3 regions of the Limosilactobacillus vaginalis genome follow, and region 2 is predicted to be linked to each of the others. Evidence: predicted binding sites of a transcription regulator. Region 2 holds the regulator's gene; each other region holds the start of a gene.

Region 1 (8,375 bases), 380 kb from region 2:
CAGCAGCTTCTTTCATTGAAACTAACGATAATGTTGGCCCGGCTAGTGCAGTTTCCAACTGTTCTGCTGGTGGTAGCTGATCCTTTATTTTTTTAACAAAATCAACTGATTCAGCTACCGTTTTATGCATTTTCCAATTGCCAGCGATAATTGGCACCCTCATCAAAATCACTCCTTTAAACCGCAAAAAGCAGAATGGTCCCGTTTCAACCATTCCGCTTTATTATATATTACTTTTCAGAAATTGCAGCAATTCCTGGCAAAGTCTTACCTTCAAGGTAGGTTAATGAAGCCCCACCACCAGTAGAAATGTGGGTAAGTTGATCAGCAACACCTAATTGCTTAACAGCGGCAGTAGAGTCACCACCACCAACAATTGTGGTTGCATCGTTCAAAGTACCAAGGAACTTACCTACTTCAAGGGTTCCCTTAGCAAAGTTAGGCTTTTCAAAGACACCCATTGGTCCATTCCAAACAACTGTCTTAGCATCCTTCAAAACATTCTTGAATTCTTCAACAGACTTAGGGCCAATATCAAGAGCCATCCAGCCATCGTCAATGTCGCCTTCAACAACCTTAGTGTTGGCATCGTTATCAAACTTGTCAGCTACAACATTGTCAATTGGGAGAACGATCTTATCGCCAGCCTTATCAAGGATCTTCTTGGCAACATCAATCTTGTCTTTTTCAACAAGTGAGTCACCAGTCTTAATACCCTTAGCAGCGTAGAATGTGTAAGCCATTCCACCACCAATGATAATCTTGTCAGCCTTGTCAAGAAGGTTATCAATAACACCAATCTTGTCTGATACCTTAGCACCACCAAGAATAGCAACAAATGGACGTTGTGGATTATCAACGGCGTCACCTAAGAACTTGATTTCCTTTTCCATCAAGAAGCCGGCAGCAGCCTTACCTGGCATGTTAGTAGCAATACCAACATTAGAAGCGTGCTTCCGGTGAGCTGTACCGAATGCATCGTTAACGTAAACGTCACCTAATGAAGCCCAGTACTTACCTAATTCAGGATCATTACCAGATTCGCGCTTTACGTATTCGCCGTCCTTAACATCTTCATAACGGGTGTTTTGAACAAGCAATACTTCGCCGTCCTTAAGTTCGTTAATAGCATCTTCTAGTTCCTTACCTTCAGTAACTGGAACAAACTTAACGGGCTTGTCGAGTAATTCAGAAAGACGTTCAGCAACAGCCTTCAAAGACTTAGCAGGCTTGTCTTCTTCCTTCTTAATCCGGCCAAGGTGTGAGAACAGAATAGCCTTACCGCCATGTTCAATAACGTACTTAATAGTTGGTAAAGCAGCAACGATCCGGTTGTCATCTTCAACCTTAGTACCGTCGTCACTAATTGGAACGTTAAAGTCGACCCGCATTAAAACTTTTTTACCACTTAATGGTAAATCTTCAACAGTTAATTTTGCCATAAATTATGTTTCCTCCTTCTCTGTTAAGAAAAAGGGTGGTCGGAGTCTCCTCCTCCCACCTTTTTATACCGCTAATATTTCAGCGTTTCGGATTAAAGTTCAGCAAAGTGAAGCAAAGTCCGGATCATGTTGCAAGTGAAACCATTTTCGTTGTCGTACCAAGCAACAGTCTTAACTAATTGAGTACCATCTTCGCCTTCCATGATTTCGGTTTGTGATGGGTCAAATACTGAACCGAAAGTAGAACCAATGATATCGCTTGAAACAATTGGGTCTTCAGTGTAACCGTAAGCAGGGTTGTTTTCAGCAGCCTTCTTCATTGCACTGTTAACTTCATCAACTGAAACCTTCTTGTTCAAGATAGCAACAAGTTCAGTTAATGAACCAGTAGGAACAGCAACACGTTGTGCGTGACCTGAAAGCTTACCGTTCAATTCAGGAATAACAAGACCGATAGCCTTAGCAGCACCACTTGAGTGAGGAATAGTGTTAACAGCAGCAGCACGGTTGTTACGGAACTTCTTACTACGTGGTTGGTCAAGAACAGCTTGACTACCAGTGTAAGCGTGAACAGTAGTCATAGTACCAACCTTGATACCGAAGTTCTTGTTCAACCAGTAAGCCATTGGTGCAAGACAACTAGTTGTGCATGAACCAGCTGAAACAATCTTGTCTTCAGGCTTCAAAGTATCCAAGTTAACACCAGGAACAACAGTTGGAACGTTACCAGCAGGTGCAGAAACAAGAACACGCTTTGCGCCGGCATCCAAGTGAGCTTGTGACTTTTCTGCAGAAGTGTAGAAACCAGTACATTCAAGGACAAAGTCAACACCGTCGTTCTTTACCCAGGGAATGTTACGTGCGTCACGTTCTGCGTATACAGGGTATTCCTTACCATCAACAACGATACCCTTGTCAGTTGATGAAACTTCGCCATCAAAACGACCTTGAGTTGAATCGTACTTAAGTAAGTAAGCCAACATTTCTGGTGAAGTCAAGTCGTTGATAGCAACAACTTCAATGTCATCAGTGTTGAGTTCGTGAATACGACGGAATGCCAAACGACCAATACGGCCGAAACCATTAATACCAATCTTTACAGTCATACTGCAATTTCCTCCTTTAGGAAAAACATAATTAGTGTCTTTGCTAATTCAATCACATTTATACGATACTAACCACACTTAAGTAGTGTTAAGCATCTATACCAGATCATGATTTAGCAATTACAACCTTACGGTATTAATAATACTCACATTTCACTAACTTGTCTATCTAATTGACCTGAAAAGTTTGATTTTTCTTGTGAAAACGTTATCATTCTTGAAATAAAAATTTATTGTTGCAATTATGGCTAAAGTAAGATAATATAATATTTGTTGACGCGCCCTTAGTGTAATGGATCGCACGTGAGATTCCGGTTCTCGAGATCCGAGTTCGACTCTCGGGGGGCGCATTTTTATAAGAGGCAGGAAAGGCGAAATGCTTTTCTTGCCTCTTTCTATTTATCAGTAGTTTTCGGCCTTACTGAATCTAATCGTAGAAATCCAAATAGGTTCTTAAAAGGGTTGATTTACAATTTCCTCAATCAATTCACAATTTAGTTCTATGATAAATAAAGCCAAAAAAGGACCGGCACCATGTTGGAAGCCGCTCCCTTTTCTCTTATTAAATAAAAAAGGCTGACTAAATAAATTCGGTCAACCACTTATAATATTAAAATTACTTTTCTTCAGCTGGCTTTTCCTTAGCCCATTTACGAATAGCTTCAATCTTCTTTTCCTTTAATGCTCGCTTGTACTTAGGAGCAATTGGCCGACGACCTTGAACGCCGTATGGGTGTGCTTTACGCATAGCAAATGCCTCCTTATATATTAAACGTAAATTAATTAACGCTCCAATTATACCGGGCATGGATTTAAAAAGCAACCCTTCATAAAAGGCTATCTCTCGTCAGGATTATTATAGCAGCATTTACTTGAAGAAAAAATTTTTCTCAAATTAAACTAGACCAATTTAACAATATCTTTAACAAAATTAATAGGCAAAAGGTCTCGCAAAGTATACCAATACGAGATACTATATAGTCGTAAACAAACAAGGGCTAATTAAAACGCCTATTATATGAAAACGAGGTAATTTATTATGACTAAAGATACATTCAAAGCATTTGTTAAATTTAACAAAACTGACTGGACAAGTCTTGATAAGGAATCAGCTGCTACTGAACTCAGTTTGATTGCTAAGGATCTCCACTAAACTAATACTAACCATGCGGCTCATTATTTCCTCTCCCCCTATCATTAATGATGCCTAGCCGTATAAACACCACGAATTGACCATAACAAAATAATGAGGCCGTTAAACTCCCGGCCTCATTTTTATTTTTCATGACAAATTATTTGACCTTTTTTGACCAAACGAGTATAGTATTCACATAAGTTAGCAATTGATGCTAACAAGTGCTAAAAATAAGGGAGGCTAATCAACTATGAATTTAGTTCCTACTGTCATTGAGCAATCATCTCGTGGTGAACGTGCTTATGACATTTATTCACGGCTTCTAAAGGATCGGATCATTATGTTATCTGGCCCAATTGAAGACGATATGGCTAATTCAATCGTTGCGCAACTTCTTTTCCTAGATGCGCAAGATTCAACAAAAGACATTTACCTTTACATTAATTCTCCAGGTGGTGTGGTTACATCTGGAATGGCAATTTACGATACTATGAACTTCATCAAATCTGATGTTCAAACTATTGTTATCGGGATGGCTGCTTCTATGGCCAGCGTCTTAGTATCTTCAGGTGCTAAGGGTAAGCGTTTTGGTTTACCACACTCACAAGTTTTGATTCACCAACCATCTGGTGGTGCTCAAGGTCAACAAACCGAAATTGAAATTGCTGCTACTGAAATTTTGAAGACACGAAAGATGATTAATGAAATTCTGGCCAAGAATTCAGGACAGCCAATCGAAAAGATTAACCGTGATACCGAACGTGATCACTACTTAACTGCTCAAGAAGCTGTTGATTATGGTTTGCTTGACGGAATTATGGAAAACAATTCTAAGCTGAAGTAATCAATGATCAAAAAATAAGCTGAAGGAAAATTTCCTTCAGCTTATTTTTGTTTAAACTTACTTATTTAGCCAGTGCTCGATTGCGGAGTTCATCTGCATACGCATTCAGCTTTCGCAAGCGATGATTAACGCCAGACTTTGAAATTGGACCACCGGGAACTAGTTCTCCTAGTTCTTTCAAACTGACTTCCTGGTGAGCAAGCCGCGTTTCAGCAATCTCGCGTAACTTATCCGGCAAACTTTCTAAGCCGACACTTGCTTCAATGAGCTTAATATTTTCGATTTGCTTAGTTGAAGCATTAGCAATCTTGTTCATATTCGCATTCTCACAGTTAACGAGACGGTTAACTGAATTACGCATATCACGGACAATCCGAATATTTTCAAATTGCAGCATCGAATTAGTTGCACCGATTAGCGACATGAAGTTAGCAATTTTCTCAGCTTCCTTAAGGTAAACAATATACCCGCTTCGTCGAGCAGTTGTTTGAGCATTTAAGCCAAACTTATTCATCATCCGGGCAATCATCTCATTATGCTCTTCATAGAGGGAATAGATTTCCAAATGGTAACGAGAAGTTTCAGGGTTGTTTACAGAACCACCGGCCAAAAAGGCACCACGCAAATATGAGCGAACCATCCATTCGTCCTTTAGTAATTCAACAGGAACCTGTTCCTTGATCTGCATCCCTTGTAAGATTTGTAAATCATCCAGAACACGTTCTGCAGAATAACGTAAACGAACAATATACTGGTTATTTTTCTTTAGTTTCATCTTCCGCCGGACAACAATTTCACTTTCGACGTGATAAAAATCTTTCAGCAACGAATATATCCGCCGGGCAATGGCGGGATTTTCAGTTTGAATATTCAATACGAGGTGGTGATTACTGATTCCGATTGAGCCATTCATCCTAATTAAGGCCATTAGCTCAGCTTTAGCATTATCACGGTGAACCTTAATTGCTGTTAGCTCCTTTTTTACTTCGCTAGCATAGGACAATGCTAGTCACCTCCTAATCATGAACTTCATGGAGGCGATTCATTAACTCATTAACAACCTTATCACGGTCATGAAATGCTCCATTATCCTTTAACTGTAAGAAGTTGGAACTAATAACTCGGCATCCCTGCTTCCGGAGCCCCTGAAAATCATGTCCCACAGGCTGGGAAATTTCGTTCCATTCCTTAAAGTCAATATAGTTATCGGGAACTGGCTGAATATTAACTAATACGGTATCAATAAAGTCTTTCCCAAGGTGACGGTTAAGTACCCGAACATGATCAGCATCAGTAAAATGATCGGTTTCTCCCTTTTGCGTCATAATGTTACAAATATAGACTACTTCTGCCTTACTCCTGCATACGGCCTGAGCAACATCACGAATCATCAAATTAGGCAGAATACTTGTAAACAGACTACCGGGTCCCAAAACAATTTGATCTGCATTTTCAATTGCTTTAACAACCTCAGGAACTGCTTTGGCTTTGTGACCGTCATCATCATTTGATGGCGTTACCCAGACATGTTTAATCTGCTTATGGGCTTTAGTGATTTCTGACTCACCACTAAGAGTCGAACCATCCATAAATTCAGCATTTAACGTTAATGGTTCATTAGAAACGGGAAAAACATGTCCCCGAATCTTCATCATCTCTGAAAGCTCCTGGACTGCATCAAAAATATCACCCTGCATTTCCGAAAGAGCGGAAATAATAAGGTTACCAATGGCATGACCCGCCAAAAATTGGTCAGTTGTCTTAAACCGATACTGGAAGATCTCTTTCTGTAACTTTGGTAATTCAGAGAGAGCAACCAGAACATTTCGAATATCACCAGGCGGTACCACATTAATATAATCTCGAAGAATCCCCGACGAACCACCATCATCAGCAACGGTAACTATCGCTGTAATATCAGCATTTTGATCGCGTAACCCCCGAAGGACAACTGGCAGGCCAGTCCCGCCCCCGATCACAACGATCTTTGGCTTATGAAACATATAATCCTTCCTCTACTTTTTTATTTTGCCTTATCAACGTCCCGATGGTGAATATTAACTTGATAACCATCAGCTTTTAAATCAGCCGCAACCCTATTCGCAATGGTAACGGAACGGTGTTGCCCGCCAGTACAGCCGATTGCAATTGTTAGGCTACTTTTTCCTTCATGAATATAGCCTGGCATCGCCGTTTCTAACAATGACTTTAAATGAGCATAAAATTTCTTTGCTAACGGACTTTTCATCACGTATTCCTGAACAGCAGCATCATTACCCGTCAAATGTTTAAGCTCTGGGACGTAAAAGGGGTTAGAGAGAAAACGAACGTCAAGTACAATATCAGCATCTAACGGCAATCCATACTTGAAGCCGAACGACATTACTTCAATATAGAAATTGCTCCCCTCGCCATGACCAAAGATCTTATTGAGCCTTAATTTGAGGTTCCGTGGCGTCAAGGAAGTAGTGTCAATCCGAATATCCGCCTCACTCTTGAGGTTATTCAGCAATTTTCGCTCAGCCGTCACTCCGTTTAATAACCGACCATGAGGTGACAGCGGGTGTGAACGACGCGTTTCTTTATAACGAGAAATCAATTTATCATCAGCAGCATCGAGAAAAAGTAAACTAACCTCAAGATCTTCACGCTTTTTCAATTGTTGAATACTTGGCAGTACTTGATCATAAAATCCCTGAGAACGAGAATCCATCACCATGGCCACCTTATTAAACTGACTTGCTTTCTCCATCACATCGACAAATTTTTCCGCCAAGTTAGGCAGCATATTATCGAACACGAAGTAGCCTAAGTCTTCAAGACTATGAACAGCAACGGTTTTCCCGGCACCGCTCATTCCGGTAATAATTACCACTCGCATCTTTTCCACCATGTTCTCTCCCTCTTTTCTACACTTATACCTAATTATTGTATCACAACAATCCGGGCGTGTCTTTTAATAACTAGAACTAAGGCAAGTCTTGTCGTTTTTCAGAAAATACTAGTTAATACTTAAAAGATGCAAAAGAGCTTCAAAGCTCGCCAATGTCGAACTCTGAAGCCTCCTGTTTGTGTATTTTCAAGATTAATCAGAAAACTTAATGTTGTTTTTTCTCCTCAAGCTCCTGATCCCGTTTTAACATCTTCTTCAGATATTGACCGGTATAGCTTTCCTTAACCTTTGCCACCTCTTCAGGAGTCCCGGTAGCAACTATATAACCACCTGCTTCTCCTCCTTCAGGGCCAAGATCAATTAGCCAGTCAGCTGATTTGACAACATCAAGATCATGCTCAATCACCAAGACTGTATTCCCAGCATCAACTAGTCGCTGTAAAACCGCCAACAAGCGTTTAATATCATCCATGTGTAGCCCAGTAGTAGGCTCATCAAGAATATAAAAGCTTTTACCTCGTGATTGACGGTGGAGTTCAGCAGCAAGCTTCATTCTCTGGGCTTCACCACCTGAGAGCGTGGTAGCTGGTTGACCTAAAGTTACGTAACCTAAACCAACATCTTCAATTGTCTGTAGCTTTCGCTTGATTTTCGGAATTGCGCTAAAGAACTTCAATGCTTCAGAAACAGTCATGTTAAGGACTTGTGAAATATTCTTTCCCTTATACTCAACTTCAAGCGTTTCCGAATTATAACGTGTTCCGTGACAAACCTCACACGGAACGTAAACATCTGGCAAGAAGTTCATCTCGATCTTAATAATTCCATCACCATGGCAGGCTTCACAACGGCCACCCTTTACATTAAAACTAAAGCGTCCTTTATTATAGCCACGCATCTTGGCCTGGTTTGTTTGCGCAAAGAGTTCACGAATATCATCAAAGACACCAGTGTA
Region 2 (8,375 bases):
CCGAAATTATTAAAAAGCTCTTTATGCTCGGTGTAATGATTAATCAAAACCAGTCCTTAGATAAAGATACGATTGAATTGTTAGCTACTGATTATGGTATTGAAGCTAAGGAAAAGGTTGAAGAAGATATTTCAGATATCGACAAGATGTTTGAAGAAGAGCAAAATAACACGGATCACTTAGTTTCTCGTCCACCGGTTGTTACTGTTATGGGACACGTTGACCATGGTAAGACTACGTTGCTTGATAAGCTTCGTCACTCACATGTTACTGAACATGAAGCTGGGGGAATTACTCAGGAGATCGGTGCTTACCAAGTTCATTACAAGGATAACCTAATTACATTCTTGGATACGCCAGGACACGCTGCCTTTACTGAAATGCGTGCTCGGGGTGCTAATATTACTGATATTACCGTGTTGGTTGTTGCCGCTGATGACGGTGTTATGCCACAGACTGTTGAAGCTATCCACCACGCTCAAGCCGCTAAGACACCGATTATTGTTGCAGTTAACAAGATCGATAAGCCAGGTGCCAATCCAGAACGGGTAATTGAGGAATTAGCTAAGTACAACCTGATTCCAGAAGACTGGGGTGGTGACACGATCTTTGTTAACATCTCAGCTAAGTTTGGGAAGAATATTGATGAATTGCTTGATATGATTCAACTCCAAGCTGAAATGATGGAATTGAAGGCTAACCCAGATCAAAACGCTGCTGGTTCCGTTGTTGAAGCACGACTTGATCAAGGTAAGGGTTCCGTTGCCACTGTTCTGGTACAACAAGGAACTTTACATGTTGGTGACCCAATTGTTGTTGGAAATACCTATGGTCGTGTTCGGACAATGACAAACGAAAATGGTCGGCGAATTAAGGAAGCTACCCCATCAACTCCTGTCGAGATTACTGGGCTTAATTCTGTTCCGGAAGCTGGGGATCGCTTTATTGTCTTTGACGATGAAAAGACCGCCCGTGCTGCTGGTGAGAAGCGTGCAGAACAAGCACAAGAAGAAGAGCGGAAGCGGACTTCTCACGTTACATTGGACAACTTATTTGATACGATGAAGAAGGGACAAATGAAGACCCTCCCATTAATCATTAAGGCCGATGTTCAAGGTTCAGTAGAAGCACTTAGTCAAAGTCTTCAAAAGATTAAGGTTGATGGTGTTCGGGTCGATATAATTCACCAAGCTGTTGGTGCAATTAATGAATCCGATGTAACATTAGCTGAAGCTTCTAATGCCGTTATTATTGGTTTCAATGTTCGGCCAACTTCACTTGCTAAATCGTTAGCTGATTCAAATAAAATTGATATTCGTCTCCACCAAGTGATCTACAACGCAATTGAAGAAGTTGAAGACGCAATGAAGGGGATGCTTGAACCGGTTTATAAAGAAGAAACTATTGGTCAAGTTGAAGTTCGGCAAATCTACAAGGCTTCTAAGGTCGGGACAATTGCTGGGGGAATGGTAACTTCTGGTAAGATTACCCGTGATTCTAAGGTTCGGCTTGTTCGTGACGGAATCGTCGTTTATAGCGGTGAACTTGGTAGCTTGAAGCGGTTCAAGGATGACGTTAAGGAAGTTAAGGCCGGCTTTGAATGTGGTTTGACAATTCAAAACTACAATGACATTAAGGAAAATGATGTTATTGAAGCCTACCAAATGAAAGAAGTACCAGTTAAGTAAACCGAGGTGAATAAAATGCCTAATAAACAATATCGAGTTGATCGGTTAGCTCAAGAAATTCAGCGCGAGGTTGACGATATTCTTTTGAAGCGAGTTCGTGACCCGCGTGTACAAGGGGTAACCATTACTGGTGTAGATGTTACTGGTGATCTTCAACAAGCAACCATCTATTACAGTATCTTGTCCGACAAGGCTTCTGATATGCAAAAGGTTCAAGCCGGGTTAGACAAGGCAACTGGATTGATTCGGAGTGAATTGGGTGCACGGTTGAACATCTTCAAAACACCTGAAATTAAATTTGAACGAGATAAATCAATTGCCTATGGAAGTCGAATTGATCAGCTGATCAATAAGCTTCACCAGCAAGAACAAGATAAGTAATTAAGGATGAACGAGCTGGGAGCTTTCTCTTAGTTCGTTTTTTTATGGAGAGAATCATATGGATGGAATTATTCCCTTGTACAAGGAACGTGGAATGACGAGCTTTGATTGTGTCAGTCGTTTGCGGCGGATACTAAAGACAAAGAAAATCGGTCATTCAGGGACGCTGGATCCCTCTGTTGATGGTGTTTTGCCAATCTGTATTGGTAATGCGACTAAAGTAGTAGAATACTTGATGCAGTCGGGTAAAGAATACCAGGGAGAGCTAGTAATCGGAAAAGCGACAACGACTGAAGATTTTGATGGTGAAATAGTTGAAACTAAACCAGTCGAAACTCCAATTAGTAGTGAACTAATTAAGGAAGCAATGCAGAAAATGACGGGAGAAATCATTCAGATTCCGCCGATGTATTCTGCCGTCAAGGTGAATGGAAAGCGTCTTTATGAGTATGCCCGTGTCGGTGAAACCGTGGAACGACCACGACGTAAAGCGTTGATTAGTAGTTTTGCCCTGTGTCGAAACGAGTATGATTCAGAACATCAAGAACAACACGTTTATTTTAAGGTAAAGTGTAGTAAGGGGACTTACATTAGAACGCTTGTCGCTGACTTAGCGCGTTCGCTTGGCTATCCTGGTGCGATGAAATGGCTAACCAGGCTTGAAAGTGGTGGCTTTACGCTTGACCAGACCCTGAGCTTAAATGATATTCAAGATGCGGTAGCTCACCAAACAATTAATCGCCATCTTTATCCAATTGACTATGCATTGAAAGACTATCCAGCAGTAGAATTAACTCCGGTACAATGGCATTCTGTTCAGCATGGTGGTTGGCTTAAGAAAGATGAGCTGCAGACAGTGGCAAATGAAGTGGTCCTGAAATATGACGGATCGACTAAAGCGCTATATCATCTAACGTCCCAAGGATATAAACCAACAAAGATGTTCTCTGTGAAGTGAAGGAGGAAGGAAAAGTGGAAGTAGTAAGAATCCACCACCCATTGCAGAAAGAGTTAGTGCCTGCAGGTCCAGTAGTGCTCGCAATGGGCTTCTTCGATGGTGTTCATCGTGGTCACCAGCAAGTGATTAATACTGCTAAAAAGATCGCTGAAGAAAAAGATCTTCCGTTAGCAGTATTAACCTATGATCACGCGCCCGGAATCGTTTATCAACAATATCCTGGTGGCTTTAAATACCTGTCAACAACATCACGAAAGCTAGATCTTTTAAAACAATTAGGTGTTGATTTGGTATATCTGGTTAGCTTTACTTCTTCATTTGCGAGTCTTTCACCACAAGAATTTGTCGATCAATATTTAATAGGCTTTCACGCGAAAACAGTGGTGGCGGGATTTGATCATACTTATGGCAAAGCTGCGGTGGCAACGATGGCACGTTTACCGGAGTATGCTAACGGTCGATTTAACGTAATCACGGTTCCTAAGTTTACTGGTAATGGTAAGCAAAAGATTGGTTCACGGGTTATTCGTAAAGCCATTGATCAGGGGGATGTTGAGTTGGCTAACCAGATGCTAGGTTATTATTATATGACAACGGGAATCGTTGTTCATGGCTTGGCACGAGGGCGAACACTGGGCTTTCCTACAATTAACGTTGAAACTCCTGAAGGTGAACGTCTTCCTGGTATTGGCGTATACACAGTTCAAGTGCAAATTGGTCAGAAATGGTACGGCGGAATGGCAAGTGTTGGTCACAACATTACTTTCGGTGATCAAAATAAGCTTACTGTTGAGATATACCTTTTTGACTTTGACCAATTGGTATACGGTGAGGAAGTTAAGGTTCAGTGGCTTTATTATCAACGTGGTGAAATGAAATTTAGTGGTGCTGATGAGCTGGTTGACCAGATGAAGCAGGATGAACAATTAGCTCGACAGAATTTACAAAAAATTGCCCCTGGTATAAAGCAGCCATTAGTTTAGAGATAACTTAATTTTTTCAATTGAAATAGTAAGGGGGAGAGAGACAGAACTAGCTCGCTAGTTCGTTTTCGAACCTCCCGCAATCACAAATAGGGATTCAGCGTTCGGATTTTCCGAGCACTGAATCCCATTTGTGTACTGCGTCGTTTGTATTTTATCTAGGTAATATAACTTATGTCACAACCCCCTTTTTCCACTATCAATGACGACTTGCTCGATGATTAGTTGATTGACTAATTTTATGAATGTGTCGTTTAAACTTCATACCGCCGTCCGTGACTAACTTAAAGTGGCGCATTTTAGCGTTGAACGGCCGGTTTGATAGTCGAATTGAAATCCAGCGACGCATGATTTCTGTCATTTCATCAAGCTCTTTACTAAGGCGATCGTTATTGGCTTTAACTACGGCATCGTGAATATCGGTTTGTAATCGATTAATCAAATTATTGTGATAGTCAAGCAACTCCCTTGTTAGCGGGGCATTCCGATAACTATTGAAGAGCTTCTGAATAATCCGCATAGCATCTTCGGGACCACTTGGCTGAATATATCGTTGCTTCTTATGTTTCATTAAAAAACTCCTAGATTTTATTTGACGTTTCTTGACTTTTACTATTCAGATTGTTATATTATACATGTGTTTAGCACTTAACCCTATAGAGTGCTAAAAGGGGAAGTGATACAAATGCTAACACAGCGTCAAAACAAGATCCTGCAAGCGATTGTACGTCAATATACCGCAACAGGTCAACCTGTTGGTTCAAAACACCTGGCAGAAAAATTACCTTTTAAGGTGAGCTCTGCTACGGTTCGAAATGAAATGGGTGTTCTTGAAGAAGCTGGTTTTGTTACCAAGGAACACTCATCTTCAGGGCGGGTACCTTCTAAAAAGGGTTACCGTTATTATGTTGACCATTTGCTTGATCCAGAGGTTATTACTGATAACGATTTAGTAGTAATCCAAAATTCACTAGGAACAAGTTTTCAAAAGATTGATGAGATCATTTCGCACTCGGCTGATATTTTATCTGATCTTACTTCCTATACAGCCTTTACACTAAAGCCCGAACAAGCTGATGTTCGGTTGAGTGGTTTTCGGGTTGTTCCGTTAGGTAATCGAAAGGTGATCGCAATTTTAGTTACTGATAGCGGTGATGTCGAAAGTCAGGCATTTACGTTACCACGAAATTACAATACAGATGCTCTTCAAGCAGTTATTCGGATGATTAATGACCAGCTGGTAGGGCAGCCATTAGCTAACGTGATGAGACGCCTGAATGATGATATTCCGCTTCGGGTGATGCACTACATGCAAAGTGCAGATGGCTTTTTGGATCTTTTTGATAGTGTCGTGTCAAGGGCAGCACGTGAGCAATTCTTTGTTGGCGGCCGGTTAAACCTCTTAGATTTCTCGGAAAAGCATGATTCGGTTGACTTACAAACTCTGTATAGTTTGCTTGACCATAACGATCAATTATCGCATTTGTTAGATTCAAACGTTTCTGATGATGGGGTAAACGTTAAGATTGGTTCTGAGATTTCTAAGGATAAGGCCTTAGATAACTATAGTTTGATCACGGCAACCTATGATGTTGACCAATATGGTAAGGGCATTATTGCAGTACTAGGCCCAACGAGGATGCCTTATTCACGGACGATTGGTTTAGTGAATGCATTCCGTCAGGAGCTAGCAAAACGACTTTTAAACTTTTACCGTCATTACTACGATTCATAGGAGGCGAGTCGATTGGCAGAAGACAAAGCTGCAAAGCAAACAGGTAAGGAAGCAAAGCATCAAAGTAAAAGTGCTGCTTCCGAAAAGAACGACCAGTTTGATGCTAAAAAGTTACAAACTAAAGTGACAAAATTAGAAAGTCAAGTTAAAGATTTGCAACAGCAATTAGATGATAAAGACGATAAGTATTTGCGGGCTGAAGCAGAAATTCAGAACATGACTACCCGCTTTAAGAAAGAGCGTGCTCAATTACTGAAGTATGATGGTCAAGACTTAGCTAAATCTGTTTTACCTGTTCTGGATAACCTTAAACGAGCACTGACGATTGAAGTTCATGATGAAAATGGTCAGCAGCTAAAGAAGGGGATCCAAATGGTTCATGACCACTTAATTAGTGCATTAAAGGACCACGGAATTACTGAGATTGAAGCAGACGGCAAGCCGTTTGATCCGACCCTTCACCAGGCAGTACAAACAGTGCCGGTGGAAGGTGATCAGAAGGCTGAAACAGTGGTAAAAGTACTACAGGCTGGTTATCAATTAAAGGATCGGGTTCTGCGTCCCGCAATGGTTGTAGTTGCACAATAAAAATAAGAGAGGGAATAAACAATGGCAAGTAACAAGATTATTGGTATTGATTTAGGTACTACTAATTCCGCCGTTGCCGTTATGGAAGGTAACGAGCCAAAGATTATTACAAATCCAGAAGGGAGTCGGACAACTCCATCTGTTGTTTCATTTAAGAATGGTGAAACCCAAGTTGGTGAAGTAGCAAAGCGTCAAGCAATTACTAACCCTAATACTATTTCATCAATTAAGAGTCATATGGGTGAAGCTGGATACACAGTTGAGGTTGACGGTAAGAAGTATACTCCACAAGAAATTTCTGCAATGATTCTTCAATATTTGAAGAAGTACGCTGAAGATTACATTGGTGATACAGTTAGCCAAGCAGTTATTACTGTCCCTGCATACTTTAATGATGCTCAACGTCAAGCCACTAAGGATGCTGGTAAGATTGCCGGATTAGACGTTAAGCGGATTATTAACGAACCAACTGCTTCATCACTTGCTTATGGCCTTGATAAGAAAGACAAGGATGAAAAGATCCTCGTTTATGACCTTGGTGGTGGGACCTTTGATGTTTCCATCCTTGAATTAGGTGACGGTGTCTTCCAAGTTCTTTCAACTAATGGTGATACTCACCTTGGTGGGGATGACTTTGATAAGAAGATCATGGATTGGTTAATTGATGGCTTTAAGGAAGAAAATGGCGTTGACTTGTCTAAGGATAAGATGGCGCTTCAACGGCTAAAGGACGCTGCTGAAAAGGCCAAGAAGGACTTATCTGGTGTTCAAGAAGCCCAAATCAGCCTGCCATTCATTTCTGCTGGTGAAAATGGTCCATTACACCTTGAAAAGACCTTAAGCCGGGCACAATTCAACCAATTAACTAATGATTTGGTTGAACGGACTAAACAACCAGTTATGAATGCCTTGAAGGATGCCGATTTAACATTCGATGACATTGATGAAGTAATCCTAAATGGTGGTTCTACTCGTATTCCAGCCGTTCAAGAAATGGTTAAGGAATTAACTGGTAAGGAACCTAACCACTCTATCAACCCAGACGAAGCGGTTGCCCTCGGTGCTGCTATCCAGGGTGGTGTTCTTACTGGTGATGTTAAGGATGTTGTTTTGCTTGATGTTACGCCACTTTCACTTGGTATTGAAACCATGGGTGGTGTCTTCACCAAGTTAATCGATCGGAATACTACTATTCCAACATCCAAGAGCCAAATCTTCTCAACTGCTGCTGATAATCAATCAGCTGTTGATATCCACGTTCTTCAAGGTGAACGGCCAATGGCAGCTGACAACAAGACTTTAGGTAACTTCCAACTTACTGACATTCCAGCTGCTCCTCGTGGTGTTCCTCAAATTAAGGTTACTTTTGATATTGATAAGAACGGGATTGTTAACGTTTCTGCCGAAGATCAAGGAACCCATAAGAAGCAAAACATCACCATTAAGTCTAACTCTGGCTTGAGTGATGAAGAAATTGAACGAATGAAGAAGGATGCTGAAGAACACGCAGCAGCTGATAAGAAGAAGAAGGAAGAGGTTGACTTGAAGAATGAAGTTGACCAAGAACTCTTCCAAGTAGATAAGACTTTGAAGGAAGTTAAGGGTAAGGTTCCTGAAGAAGATATCAAGAAGGCCGAAAGTGCTCGTGACGACTTGAAGAAGGCTAAGGAAAGCGGCAACTTAGACGATATGAAGGCTAAGAAGGACGCATTAAATAAGGTTATCCAAGATCTTAGCGTAAAGCTTTATCAACAAGCCCAAGGTGCTCAAGGCGGTCAAGCTGGTAATGCCGGTAACAATGGTACTAACGGAAACAATAATAATTCTGGTTCCGATGATGGCAAGACCGTTGATGGTGACTTTAAGGATGTTACTCCAGATGACAAGAAGTAATTCTATCAGCCGTTAATAAACAATTGTTAAAAGCCAAAGGCCGGAGAAAAGGACTTTGGCTTTTACTTTCGTTTACCATCTATGGTATAACTAAACAAGCAATATAAATGGAGGATCCGTATGGCAGAAGAAAGTTACTACGACATCCT
Region 3 (8,375 bases), 420 kb from region 2:
CTATAACAAAGGACTGACAGTCTTTTAATTAATTAGATTTAATTTGTGATTAGCGAAATTACATCATGCCACCCATGCCGGCACCGCCTTGTGGTGCAGCAGGAGCTTGATTATCCTTTGGTTCTGGCTTATCTGCAACAACGGCTTCAGTTGTAAGAAGCAATGCAGATACTGAAGCGGCATTTTGAAGGGCAGACCGGGTAACCTTAGTTGGGTCAACAATTCCGGCTTCAACCATGTCTTCAAACTTACCGTCAGCAGCATTGTAACCAATTCCTGGCTTTTCGCTCTTCAATTGGTTAACAATAACTGAACCTTCAACACCAGCATTTTCAGCAATTTGCCGAACTGGTGCTTCTAGAGCTGCCTTAACGATTTGAACACCAGTAGCCTCGTCACCAGTTGCTTCAACCTTATCCAAGGCTGGAAGAACATTAACTAATGCAGTACCACCACCAGGAACAAATCCTTCTTGAACAGCAGCCCGGGTAGCGTTCAAAGCATCCTCGATCCGGTACTTCTTTTCCTTCATTTCAGTTTCAGTTGCGGCACCAACACGAACAACGGCAACTCCACCAGAAAGCTTTGCCAAACGTTCTTGAAGCTTTTCCTTGTCAAAGTCAGAGGTTGCTTTACTGATAGCTTGCTTAATTTGGTCAACCCGTTCAGCGATGGCTTCCTTAGCACCAGCACCATCAACAATTGTAGTGCTGTCCTTAGTAACCGTTACCTTGTTAGCTTGGCCTAATTGATCAACAGTAGCGTCCTTCAAGTTCATGCCAAGGTCATCAGAAATAACAGTACCGCCAGTCAATACAGCAATATCTTGTAATTGAGCCTTCCGCCGGTCACCAAAGCCAGGAGCTTTAACAGCAACAACATTAAAGGTCCCACGAATCTTGTTCAAGACAAGGGTTGGAAGAGCTTCACCAGTAATGTCATCGGCAATAATCAGGAGAGCACGGCCTTCTTGAACAACTGATTGAAGAAGTGGCAAAATGTCTTGGATGTTGCTGATCTTCTTATCGGTGATCAGGATGTATGGGTTGTCCAAATCAGCTTCCATCTTATCATTGTCAGTTACCATGTATTGTGACATGTAACCACGGTCGAAGCTCATCCCTTCAACAACGTCAACACTTGTATCAACACCACGGGAGTCTTCAAGGGTGATAACACCATCATTACCAACCTTTTCCATGGCATCGGCAATCAACTTACCAACTTCCTTGTTGTCAGCAGAAATGGAAGCAATTTGGGCAATGTCGTCCTTAGTCTTAACATCATGTGACATCTTCTTCAAAGCTTCAACGGCTGCCCGAGTAGCCTTGTCAATTCCACGACGAACACCAACTGGGTTAGCACCAGCAGTAACATTCTTCATTCCGGCATTAACGATTGCTTGAGTCAATACAGTAGCAGTAGTAGTACCATCACCGGCAATATCGTTAGTCTTGGAAGCTACTTCAGAAACAAGCTTTGCCCCCATGTTTTCAAAGTGGTTTTCCAATTCAATGCTCTTGGCAATTGTGACACCATCATTAGTAATGGTTGGTGTGCCATAGCTTTGTTCAAGGACAACATTCCGTCCCTTTGGACCCATAGTAGTCTTAACAGTATTTGCTAACTTATCAACACCATGGAGCATTTCGTTCCGGGCGTCTTCAGAAAACTTAATTTCTTTTGCCATATATTATTCACCTCAAAATTAAAATCTGTAACGTTTTTGATTAATCCTGCTAATTAGTCGATTACGGCTACGAGATCCTTTTCATGAACAACGAGGTACTTCTCACCGTTGTATTCAACTTCATTTCCAGCGTACTTATCAAAGAGGACCCGATCGCCTTCCTTAACAGCTGGTGCTAACTTTTCACCATTGTCTAATGTTCGGCCAGCACCAACAGCAATAACCTTACCTGTTGTTGGCTTTTCCTTAACGTTTGAAGCAAGAACAATACCACCGACTGTCTTTTCTTCTTCAGTTTCAGCTTTAAGAACCACGCGATCTCCTAATGGTTTTAACACGTTAATCCCTCCATTTTGATAATCAAAAGTTAATTTAGCACTCTCATCTTCCAAGTGCTAATTACATTTTCTACTATACCATTTTTAGAGTTGATTGCAACCAATATACCTTTCAGACGATGCTAACTAAAAAGTCGCCGGCAATTACATTTAGCGTAACCACCGACGATTTTATAATTTAGTTTGTTTTTTCATCATGATTATTTTCAGCATAATTCTTGATGAAGTAAATTAATGTTTGGAGCTCATTTGTCAAATCAATATTTTGAACCTGAACATTCTTTGGAACTGAGAGACGAACGGGCGTGAAGTTCAAGATTCCCTTTACCCCAACACTAACTAATTGATCCGCAACTTTTTGGGAAGTTGAGCTTGGAACAGTCAAGATCACGGCATCGATCTGTTGTTCTTTAATCTGCTTTTGCATTTCACTTGCTGGATAAATTGGAATCCCGCTCTTTACAGTGTTTGCTAATTCAGGCTTAGTATCGAACGCTGCGCTAATCCGTAAGTTAGTATCTTGATGGAAATTATAGTTAAGAAGCGCACTCCCTAATGAACCGACTCCAACAAGGGCCACGTTAGTAAGAGTATCCTGATTTAGGATCCCCTTGAAGAAATTCAACAGGCTCTCAACATCGTAACCATAGCCCCGCTTACCCAATTCACCAAAATAAGAAAAGTCACGACGAATAGTTGCGGAATCAACCTGAACCGCCTCTGAGAGTTCCGTTGATGAAACCCGTCGCTTATTTGCACTTAATAGTACGCTAAGGTAACGGTAATAAATTGGTAAACGCTTTGCCGTTGCCTTAGGAATTTTCTTGGTAGCCATTCTTTGTTATTCCTCCTACGATATTTTTATATTATTCAACATTAGTGAGCTTATATTTTCTACTCAATTTTGCTAGTTTGTGAAATCCAATTCTCTTATTATTCTAGCAACAAACTCTCTCATTGTGAACACTCAAACAAAATTATTTTCAAAATTTTTTCATTTGCTTAATCATTAACGTAATTTACAAGCTAAACTTTGTGAAATCAAGGCTAACCAGCGTATAATGGAAAAGTACATCTTTTGAAGAACGAGGTAAACAAAATGATTCTTTTGCAAGCCAATAATGTAATGCGTCGTTTTGGCGCTGATGTCCTCTTTCATGACATTAATCTCCAAATTCAGGAACATGGCCGGACAGCCCTTGTCGGTCGCAATGGTGCCGGGAAAACGACCCTCTTAAAAATGATTGCCGGAATCACTAACCCCGATGAAGGGACAATTTCTAAAAGCAAGGATCTAACTATCGGTTACCTGGCTCAGGATCAAGGGTTAGATAGCCAAAATAGTATCTGGGCCGAACTTGATCTAGTATTTGCTCCTCTCCATAAAATGGAAAAGCAAATTCACCAGTTAGAAAACCAGTTAGCTTCACTCGATCCAGCAACTAAAGAATTCCAGCTAACAACGGAAAAATATTCTCAGCTCCAATCTACTTTCAAGAAACAGGGCGGTTTTGAATACGAGTCACGAATGCGGGGAATCTTAAAAGGATTTGGGTTTGAAGAAGCTGACTACCAAACTGCGATCAATTCCCTATCTGGAGGACAAAAGACAAAACTAGCCCTTGCTAAAATTCTTTTGCAGTCCCCTGATCTTTTGATCCTAGACGAACCAACAAACCACTTAGATATGAACGTTCTTGCATGGCTAGAAGATTATCTAAAGAGCTATCAGGGCGCACTGCTTGTCGTTTCTCACGACCGGTACTTCCTTGATCGAGTTGTTTCTGATATTTACGATCTCGATAACCATACGTTGCGTCATTATACTGGCAATTACACCCAATTTATGCAGCATAAACAAGAATGGCTTACTGCTGAATGGAAGCACTACGAACAACAGCAAAAGAAGATTGCAAAGCTTGAAGACTTTGTCAACCGCAACATTGTTCGGGCTTCAACCACAAAACGTGCTCAGGCGCGTCGGAAACAACTAGAAAAAATGGATCGGATGGATCGTCCCGAGACTGACGATCGGTCAATCCACTTCCATTTTCACAGTGATAAGGATAGTGGTAACGAAGTCCTGGATGTTGACCGCGCAGTAGTTGGTTATAATGATCAAAAGCTTGCCGGGCCGCTTTCGTTTTCCGTTCGTAAGCCCCAACGAGTTGGAATCATTGGGCCCAACGGAATCGGTAAATCAACCCTGCTAAAGTCAATTTTGGATCGGATCCCACTGATTAGCGGTTCGATTAAACTAGGCGCTAACTTGCAAATTGGTTACTACGATCAGGAACAGCAGCAGCTTCATCCCGAAAAATCTGTTTTAAATGAAGTTTGGGACGATCACTCAAACGTTCCTGAAAAGGATATTCGCTCCCTACTTGGTAGTTTTCTCTTCGTTGGCGATGATGTTTATAAACTTGTCCATGACCTTTCCGGTGGCGAAAAAGCTCGCCTAGAGCTAACTAAGCTTTCTTTTAAACCAATCAACTTCTTAATTCTTGATGAACCAACGAACCACTTAGATATTGATAGTCGTGAAGTCCTTGAGAACGCAATCAACGAGTTCTCTGGCACGGTACTATTTATTTCCCACGACCGATACTTTATTAACCAAGTTGCCACGGATGTTCTTGACATGAGCGCTACCGGAATTAAGCATTATGAAGGTGACTATGATGACTACCTTGAAGCCGTCAATAAGGAATTAGCTTCAACTGCAGGACAGGATGAGCAACAAGTAAACTCAACAGCTAAGCCCAAAAAATCCAGCGCTCAACAGTCTTACCAGCAAAGTAAGGAAACTCAGCGAGCCCGGCGAAAGCTTCAGCGACAAGTTGACAAGTTAGAAGATCAAATGGCTTCCCTTGAAGAACAGTCACAAGCAATTCAAGAGCAGATGAGTCAACCAGAAGTTGCTACTGATATTGGACAACTCGCGGATTTGCAAAAACAACTGAATAAGTTAAATGAACAGTCTGAAGAAGTCGAGTTGGAGTGGACTAATGCAGCCGAGGAGCTAGAAAAGTTTGATCAAGAAAATAGTTGACTTTTAACCAAGAAGAAAGTAAACTGCAATCAAATGATCCAAGTAGGAAGTTCCAGAGAATAGTGGTCATCGGCTGAAAGCCACTTACATAATTCCGAATCCTAATCATTATTAATCCAACACGTAAATAATATTTTTGAAAAAGAGTAAAGCATGTCTTTGAACGAGGATGGTAACGCCGTAACTGGTGCCTCGACTTAGGCATGTTTTTTGTTTAGAAGGGATGGTTAATATGGGAAAGCAGCATCAACGCATTGTTGTTAAAGTTGGGACAAGTAGTTTAATCTACCCCAACGGTCAGGTTAATTTACGGACAATTGACCGCCTGGCGTATACTCTTGCAACGCTGAATCATCAAGGTTACGAAATGGTTTTAGTTTCTTCAGGTGCGATTGGTGTTGGCCTTGCCAGTCTCGGCTTAACAAAGCGACCAGCTGAAATTGCTCAGCAACAGGCCCTGGCCGCAATTGGTCAAACCGAGTTAATGCGGATCTATTCGCAACGATTTCTGGATTATCAGACTAAGGTCGGACAAATTTTATTAACCCGAGATGTCCTTGACTACCCGGTTAGCCGTCAGCACATTCTTAATACGATCGAAACTCTTCTTGGTGATGCGGTTGTCCCAATTATCAACGAAAATGATCCAGTTTCAGTTGATGAGCTGGATCACCACACTACTTTCAGTGATAACGATGAACTCTCTGCCCAAGTTGCGACTAAAATTAAGGCTGATCTGTTAATCGTTCTTTCTGACATCGATGCCTTTTATAATCGTGATCCGCATAAATTTACCGATGCCCAACCCATTCGTCACGTTAATCAAATGACTTCAGAACTTGAGCAAGCCGCAAGTGGTAGCAGTACCCAATTTGGCACCGGTGGGATGGTCACTAAGCTCCGCGCCGCTGCCACTATTATGCAAGCTAACCAGCACATGGTCCTTTGCAACGGCCGTGATCCCAAAATCATCTTCCAAATCCTCGACGGTAGCGAAGAAGTGGGAACAAGGTTTGGAAAATAGAGTGCGAGCCAGCAAAGAACTTGCGGAAAGCTAACAATTTCTCCCGACTAGATGCTGGAAGCATCTGGGAGGGAGGTTGTTAGCTCTAGCAAGTTCCTGGCGAGCAGATCTTGACTCAGTTGCCTAGAACCTTAGCTCGAGGAAAGTCACGGCGAACACATTTCGACTCAGTCGCCTAAAACACTAGCTCTAGCAAGCCCTGGCGAACAAAGACTACATAACAATAGGAGAAAACTCAAAATTCAACCAAGGAGGATCATATCATGACATCACTCAATCAAATCGGTAAACAAGCGCAAATAGCTGCACGACAATTAGCAATTCTTGATACTGCATCTAAAAATAAGGGCCTAATTGCAATGGCTGATGCTTTAATAGCCAATCAAACTGCTATTCTTACAGCAAATAAACAAGACTTAGCTAATGCTAATGAAATGCCAAAGAAGTTTCTTGACCGCTTAATGCTCAACGAACAGCGAATCACTGACATGGCAAATGGTCTTCGTTCTATCGCCCAACTTTCCGATCCGACCGCGCAAATTGACCGGGGATGGATTAGTGCTGACGGATTACAAATTATTCAACGGCGAGTTCCATTGGGTGTCATTGGGATTATTTTTGAAGCCCGACCAAACGTTACTGCTGATGCTGCTGGTCTTACTTTTAAAAGTGGTAATGCGGTAATTCTCCGTGGCGGTAAGGAAGCATTACAAACTAACCTGGCAATTGCCAAGGCCCTTCGCGAGGCTCTTACCCAATCCGGGCTTCCAGCCGATGCTATTCAAATGGTCGCTGATCCAAGCCATCAAAGTGCTCAGGAAATGATGAATTTAACTAAGTATATTGATGTCCTCATCCCCCGAGGTGGCCGCGGCCTGATTCAACGAGTTGTTAAAACTGCAACCGTTCCGGTAATTGAAACAGGAGCCGGTAACTGTCACGTTTACGTCGATCGTGATGCCGATCTTGAAATGGCAACTGCAATTGCGGTTAACGCCAAGGTTCAACGCCCATCCGTCTGCAACGCTGCTGAAAAGCTACTAATTCATCGTCAGGTAGCTTCAACCTACTTACCAGTGATTGCTAAAGCATTAATCAAACACGGTGTTCAACTTCGCGGTGATGAAGCGGCACGGAAAATTGTTCCCGAGATTATCCCAGTAACCGCAGAAGACTGGGACACTGAGTACAATGATCTCATTATGGCGGTTAAAGTTGTTGACAGTCTTGATGCTGCAATCACTCACATTAATGACCATAGTACCCATCACTCCGAAACAATTATCACTAATAACTTAGAACGAGGACGGAAATTCCAGGAGCAAATTGACTCTGCGTGTGTTTACGTTAACGCTTCTACCCGGTTTACGGATGGCGGAATGTTTGGCTTCGGTGCTGAAATTGGTATTAGTACCCAAAAGCTTCATGCTCGTGGACCAATGGGGCTACACCAGTTAACAACGATTAAGTATGAAATTACCGGTAATGGACAAATCCGGAAATAAAAAAAATGTGAGCTTCAGAGTTCGGCTTTACCGAGCACTGGAGTTCACATTTTATTTTTACACACTTATCTTTACTTCATTCGCCCATACATTAATCCCGGTTCTGCATTCAAATCCATTCCGGCACGATCACCGTGTTGGTAGCACATATATCCAGCAGCACCAATCATCGCTGCGTTATCACCACATAGTTTCAATGGTGCCTGGAGCATCGTTACGTCTGGATGGTACTTATGCATGTCATGGTCTAACCGAGAACGAAGGCCATGGTTAGCAGCAACACCGCCAGCTAAGATTAGCTGTTTTACCGGATAACGCTCAAGAGCCCGCATCGTTTTTTCTGCTAACACGTCAACAACGCTTTGTTGGAAGCTGGCTGCTAAATCATACTTATTTAGTTTTTCACCCCGTTGATCCGCATTATGAACCGTATTAATAAAGGCACTCTTTAAGCCACTAAAACTAAAGTCATAGTTTGCCTCTTTTTCCATTGCGCGTGGGAAGTGAAAAGTATCTTCTCCCTTAGCTGCCCATTCATCGATCGTTTTTCCTGCAGGATAATTAACTCCAAGAACCCGACCAATCTTATCATAGGCCTCACCAGCAGCATCATCACGCGTTTCACCAATGATTTCAAATTCATGTTCAGCCTTCATGTAGACCAACTCTGTATGACCACCTGAAACAAGCAATGCCATTTGTGGATACTTAAACTCGCCAACATACCGAGCAGCATATAAGTGACCAGTCATGTGGTTTACCGGAA

What was found. The regulator HrcA, encoded in region 2, represses chaperone genes, less so after heat shock. The targets are predictions, from matches to a motif close to TTAGCACTCNNNNNNNNNGAGTGCTAA.
Region 1: the regulator HrcA is predicted to act here: its motif matches at 3,885-3,911, upstream of clpP (ATP-dependent Clp endopeptidase proteolytic subunit ClpP).
Region 3: the regulator HrcA is predicted to act here: its motif matches at 2,063-2,089, upstream of groES (co-chaperone GroES).

Annotation. Positions count from the first base shown of each region.
Region 1 covers NZ_CP104399.1:416,595-424,969, reverse strand. The annotation lists gene tpiA (triose-phosphate isomerase) at 1-163, opposite strand, end outside; gene N4627_RS01910 (phosphoglycerate kinase) at 231-1,442, opposite strand; gene gap (type I glyceraldehyde-3-phosphate dehydrogenase) at 1,535-2,548, opposite strand; gene N4627_RS01900 (hypothetical protein) at 3,165-3,296, opposite strand; gene clpP (ATP-dependent Clp endopeptidase proteolytic subunit ClpP) at 3,934-4,527, shown strand; gene whiA (DNA-binding protein WhiA) at 4,589-5,530, opposite strand; gene N4627_RS01885 (gluconeogenesis factor YvcK family protein) at 5,544-6,530, opposite strand; gene rapZ (RNase adapter RapZ) at 6,551-7,420, opposite strand; gene uvrA (excinuclease ABC subunit UvrA) at 7,626-8,375, opposite strand, start outside.
Region 2 covers NZ_CP104399.1:801,579-809,953, forward strand. The annotation lists partial or broken gene infB (translation initiation factor IF-2) at 1-1,688, shown strand, start outside; gene rbfA (30S ribosome-binding factor RbfA) at 1,704-2,069, shown strand; gene truB (tRNA pseudouridine(55) synthase TruB) at 2,128-3,027, shown strand; gene ribF (riboflavin biosynthesis protein RibF) at 3,042-4,010, shown strand; gene N4627_RS03945 (hypothetical protein) at 4,210-4,581, opposite strand; gene hrcA (heat-inducible transcriptional repressor HrcA) at 4,696-5,745, shown strand; gene grpE (nucleotide exchange factor GrpE) at 5,758-6,333, shown strand; gene dnaK (molecular chaperone DnaK) at 6,355-8,226, shown strand; gene dnaJ (molecular chaperone DnaJ) at 8,347-8,375, shown strand, end outside.
Region 3 covers NZ_CP104399.1:378,088-386,462, reverse strand. The annotation lists gene groL (chaperonin GroEL) at 59-1,690, opposite strand; gene groES (co-chaperone GroES) at 1,744-2,028, opposite strand; gene N4627_RS01745 (redox-sensing transcriptional repressor Rex) at 2,207-2,863, opposite strand; gene N4627_RS01740 (ABC-F family ATP-binding cassette domain-containing protein) at 3,128-5,080, shown strand; gene proB (glutamate 5-kinase) at 5,304-6,104, shown strand; gene N4627_RS01730 (glutamate-5-semialdehyde dehydrogenase) at 6,368-7,609, shown strand; gene tsaD (tRNA (adenosine(37)-N6)-threonylcarbamoyltransferase complex transferase subunit TsaD) at 7,681-8,375, opposite strand, start outside.